DNA from 2 places in the Pseudomonas sp. FSO-7 genome. Region 2 is predicted to be linked to the other one. Evidence: predicted binding sites of a transcription regulator. Region 2 holds the regulator's gene; the other holds the start of a gene.
The links. The regulator sigma-54, encoded in region 2, starts transcription at its own class of promoters, with help from an activator protein. The targets are predictions, from matches to a motif close to ANTGGCATNNANNTTGCTNT.
Positions count from the first base shown of each region.

Region 1 (2,396 bases), 3.0 Mb from region 2:
AGCCAGGCTCTGAATTGATCAAGGAGACACTGATGCAAATGTGGGAAATCACTTTCATTGACGATCACGGTGAAAAAACTGTCGAGCAGTTCGACTATGACCAGAAGCCCACCATGGAGCAGGCCGCCCAATTGATCCGCGAAAGGTTGCTACCCGTGCTCAACCAGCTGGATCTCAACGACTTGGAGGACCGCACCGAAGACCCGACAGTCAAGAACCTCAAGTCCCAGAACAGTATTGAAATCCTCAGCATTACACCGATTTCATGAAACCTTGCCTGGTCTCGCTTGGCAGTGGCCATCACTTGCGGCTACTCTGCAATTGAGATCAGCGAAAGGATCGCCAAGGTCCGGTCTTGTCAGCTACATGCTTGTGTCCCGACGGCCATTTGATGCCGTATCGCTTGCAGCCTGAGGGCTTCACGCACGGGAAGACGGAAAGTCTATCCATCGGTTTTAGGAGGACGTTTCATGAGCACAGCCTATCAAGAAGACATCAGCACCAGCGTATTGCGCCGCATGAAAGAAGGCGGTTTCGATTTTTCCCGATTCCATCCCATTGAGTTCTACGCCATTTTCCCGGACGAGGAGCGGGCGCGCAGGGCGGCAGGTCATTTTCGGGGCGAATCGTTGAACGCGCAGATCAGTGCACGGGACGACGGGGCTTGGTCATTGGAACTGAGCCGGGTGATGTACGCCACTTACGATGACATAGGAGACTTCGAGCAAGACTTTGAGGCAGTCGTCGAACCCTTGGGTGGCGTTATCGAGGGTTGGGGTGTCAAGCAAGAGATCCGGCGCCTGCAGGCCTGACAGCCACTCACCGCAACCACAGCAACGGCTGACCTTTGTGTCGGCCGTTTTCATGTGCGTCATCTGAACCATCGTCATCGCGAGCAAGCTCGCTCCCACAATGGATGGTCGATGTCCGCCTGTGGGAGCGGGCTTGCCCGCGATGACGGCGGCACAACCAACATCATTGCCCGCTGACCCACCGCAATCCTTCCCCCAGGTTTTGTACCTAACTGTATCGAGACCAGGCCGCTTCGTTTTTCCATGGCTATGCTCAGGAGAGCGACGCCCCTGCGTCGCAATGAAGCGGGGGGCGGCGGGTTGGGGGCATTTGCTGCACTATAAAAGTGCGCGGCCTCTCAATGGATATTCCAACCCGTTGATCATAAAGCGTTTATGCCGATGGCACGGGGCTTGCGAAGCCTTGCTGCCAGGGTGACAAGGAGCACGGCATGATCCGCAGCGGTTTTGATGAAATGTACGATGCCGACGGCCAGGTCCGCCCGCACTACCAGGCGTTTGCCCGCTGGCTGGCCGACACGCCTGACGAACTGCTGGCGCAACGCAGGCGCGAAGCCGACCTGTTGTTCCACCGTGCGGGCATTACGTTCACGCTCTACGGCGACGAGCAAGGGACCGAGCGCCTGATCCCGTTCGACACGATCCCGCGCAGCATCCCGGCCAGCGAATGGCGGGTGGTCGAACGTGGCTGCATCCAGCGGGTCAAGGCGCTGAACATGTTCCTGGCCGACCTTTACCACGAACAACGGATCATCCGGGCCGGCATCATCCCCGCCGAGCAGGTGCTGGCCAACGAGCAGTACCAACTGGCGATGCAAGGGCTGGACCTGCACCGTGACATCTATGCACACATTTGCGGTGTCGACCTGGTGCGCGACGGTGACGGCACCTACTACGTGCTCGAAGACAATCTGCGCACGCCCAGCGGCGTCAGCTACATGCTCGAAGACCGCAAGATGATGATGCGCCTGTTTCCCGAACTGTTCGCCGCCCAGCGTATCGCCCCCATCGACCACTATCCGAACCTGCTGCTCGACACTCTGAAAAGCTCCAGCCCGCTGGACGACCCCAGCGTTGTGGTACTCACGCCGGGGCGTTTCAACAGCGCGTTCTTCGAGCACGCGTTCCTGGCCCGGGAGATGGGTGTGGAGTTGGTGGAAGGCGCCGACCTGTTCGTACGGGATGACAGAGTGTTCATGCGCACCACCGACGGGCCGAAGGCGGTGGATGTGATCTACCGTCGCCTCGACGACGCGTTCCTCGATCCACTGGCCTTCAATCCGGATTCGATGCTCGGCGTACCGGGCCTGTTGTCCTCCTACCGTTCCGGCAACGTGGTGCTGGCCAATGCCATCGGCACGGGGGTGGCGGACGACAAGTCGGTGTACCCGTTCGTCACCGACATGATCCGCTTTTACCTGGACGAAGAGCCGATCCTGAAGAACGTTCCTACATGGCAGTGTCGTAATCCTGCTGAGCTTTCCCACGTACTGGCCAATCTTCCCGACCTGGTGGTCAAGGAAACCCAGGGTTCCGGCGGTTATGGAATGCTGGTGGGGCCGGCCGCGACGACGGCGCAGATCG
Region 1 is NZ_CM184193.1:4,668,275-4,670,670, reverse strand. Features, by position in the region: gene AC515T_RS20260 (hypothetical protein) at 33-269, shown strand; gene AC515T_RS20255 (ribonuclease E inhibitor RraB) at 471-812, shown strand; gene AC515T_RS20250 (circularly permuted type 2 ATP-grasp protein) at 1,244-2,396, shown strand, end outside.
Region 1: the regulator sigma-54 is predicted to act here: its motif matches at 1,193-1,212, upstream of AC515T_RS20250 (circularly permuted type 2 ATP-grasp protein).

Region 2 (2,396 bases):
ACCCGCAAGGAACTCGACAAGGCCGGCCGTCGCCAGGAACTGGAAAGCCTGCTGCAGGAATTCCACATCAGCCACATTCGCGACAACCTGGGCATGAGCCTGTCGGGTGGCGAACGGCGCCGCGTGGAAATCGCCCGCGCTCTGGCCACCGCACCGAAGTTCATCCTGCTCGACGAACCGTTCGCCGGCGTGGACCCGATCTCGGTGGGCGACATCAAGCAGATCATCCATCACCTCAAGGCCAAGGGTATCGGCGTGCTGATCACCGACCACAACGTGCGCGAGACCTTGGACATCTGCGAAACCGCCTACATTGTCAATGACGGCCAATTGATCGCCGAAGGAGACTCCGCCGCGATCCTGGCCAATGACCTGGTCAAGGAAGTGTACCTGGGCCATGAGTTCCGCCTGTAAGCACACGTGTCTGGCGAATTGCCTGGGCGTCGTTTAATTTTATTATGGCGACGCTCTAGGCAAACACTTCAGTTTCAGGCATATAATTTGCTTAATTTTGGCGCTCCGGCGCCCTGTAGTGGATGGCGCATGTGCGCCGGCGAATAAGGTGTTAAGCCCCTGCCATGAAACCATCGCTAGTCTTGAGAATGGGCCAGCAGCTGACGATGACACCGCAGCTGCAACAGGCCATCCGCCTGCTCCAATTGTCGACCCTGGACCTGCAACAGGAAATCCAGGAGGCCCTGGAGTCCAATCCGATGCTCGAACGCCAGGAAGAAGGCGACGACTTCGATAACACCGACCCGCTGGCCGACAACGTCGAGCAGAAGACCAACACCGAGATCCCGGAACCGTCCTACCAGGAAGCCGCCCCAACGGTGGATAACCTCGAGGATGGCGAATGGAACGAGCGCATCCCCAACGAACTGCCCGTGGACACGGCCTGGGAAGATGTCTACCAGACCAGCGCCAGCAACCTGCCCAGCAGCGATGACGACGAGTGGGACTTCACCACCCGCACCTCGGCCGGCGAGAGCCTGCAAAGCCACCTGCTGTGGCAACTGAACCTGGCACCGATGTCCGACACCGATCGCCTGATCGCCGTGACCCTGATCGATTGCATCAACAACCAGGGCTACCTGGACGAGACCCTCGAAGAAATCCTCGAAGCCTTCGACCCCGAGCTCGACATCGAGCTGGACGAGATCGAAGCCGTCCTGCATCGCATCCAGCAATTCGAACCGGCCGGCATTGGCGCCCGCAACCTGGGCGAGTGCCTGTTGCTGCAACTGCGCCAGTTGCCTGCCAAGACGCCATGGCTGGCCGAAGCCAAGCGACTGGTCACCGATTACATCGACCTGCTGGGCGGTCGCGACTACAGCCAGTTGATGCGTCGCATGAAGCTCAAGGAAGATGAGCTGCGCCAGGTCATCGAACTGGTGCAGAGCCTCAACCCGCGCCCCGGCTCGCAGATCGAATCCACCGAGCCCGAGTACGTGGTCCCCGACGTGATCGTGCGCAAGCACAACGATCGCTGGCTGGTGGAACTCAACCAGGAGTCGGTGCCCAAGCTGCGGGTCAACGCCCAGTACGCCGGTTTCGTCAAGCGCGCCGACACCAGCGCCGACAACACCTTCATGCGCAACCAGTTGCAGGAAGCCCGCTGGTTCATCAAGAGCCTGCAAAGCCGCAACGAAACCCTGATGAAAGTGGCCACCCAGATCGTCGAGCATCAGCGCGGCTTCCTGGAGTACGGCGATGAAGCGATGAAACCGTTGGTCCTGCATGACATTGCCGAGGCAGTGGGCATGCACGAGTCGACGATTTCCCGGGTGACCACCCAGAAATTCATGCATACCCCCCGGGGCATCTATGAATTGAAATACTTTTTCTCCAGCCACGTCAGCACCTCCGAAGGCGGCGAATGCTCGTCCACGGCCATCCGCGCGATCATCAAAAAACTGGTGGCCGCGGAAAATCAGAAAAAGCCGTTGAGTGACAGCAAGATCGCTGGTTTACTGGAGGCACAAGGCATTCAGGTGGCCCGCCGTACCGTCGCCAAGTACCGTGAATCCCTCGGGATCGCGCCTTCGAGCGAACGCAAGCGGTTGATGTAACAGGCCACGCCACAGCGTTCCAGTGGCAGGCATTTCTGCCTGCCGCTTTATGCACTGGCAACGAAGGAGAAGCTGTATGCAAGTCAACATCAGTGGACACCAACTGGAAGTGACCGAACCCCTGCGCACCTACATCGGCGAAAAACTCGACCGATTGGAGAGGCATTTCGACAAGATCACCAACGTGCAAGTCACGATGAACGTCGAAAAGCTGCTGCAGAAAATCGAAGCCACGCTGCATATCCCCGGCGGAGAAGTGGTTGCCAACGCAGAGCACACAGACATGTATGCCGCGATTGACCTGCTGACCGACAAGCTGGATCG
Region 2 is NZ_CM184193.1:1,065,940-1,068,335, reverse strand. Features, by position in the region: gene lptB (LPS export ABC transporter ATP-binding protein) at 1-414, shown strand, start outside; gene AC515T_RS04495 (RNA polymerase factor sigma-54) at 579-2,072, shown strand; gene hpf (ribosome hibernation-promoting factor, HPF/YfiA family) at 2,149-2,396, shown strand, end outside.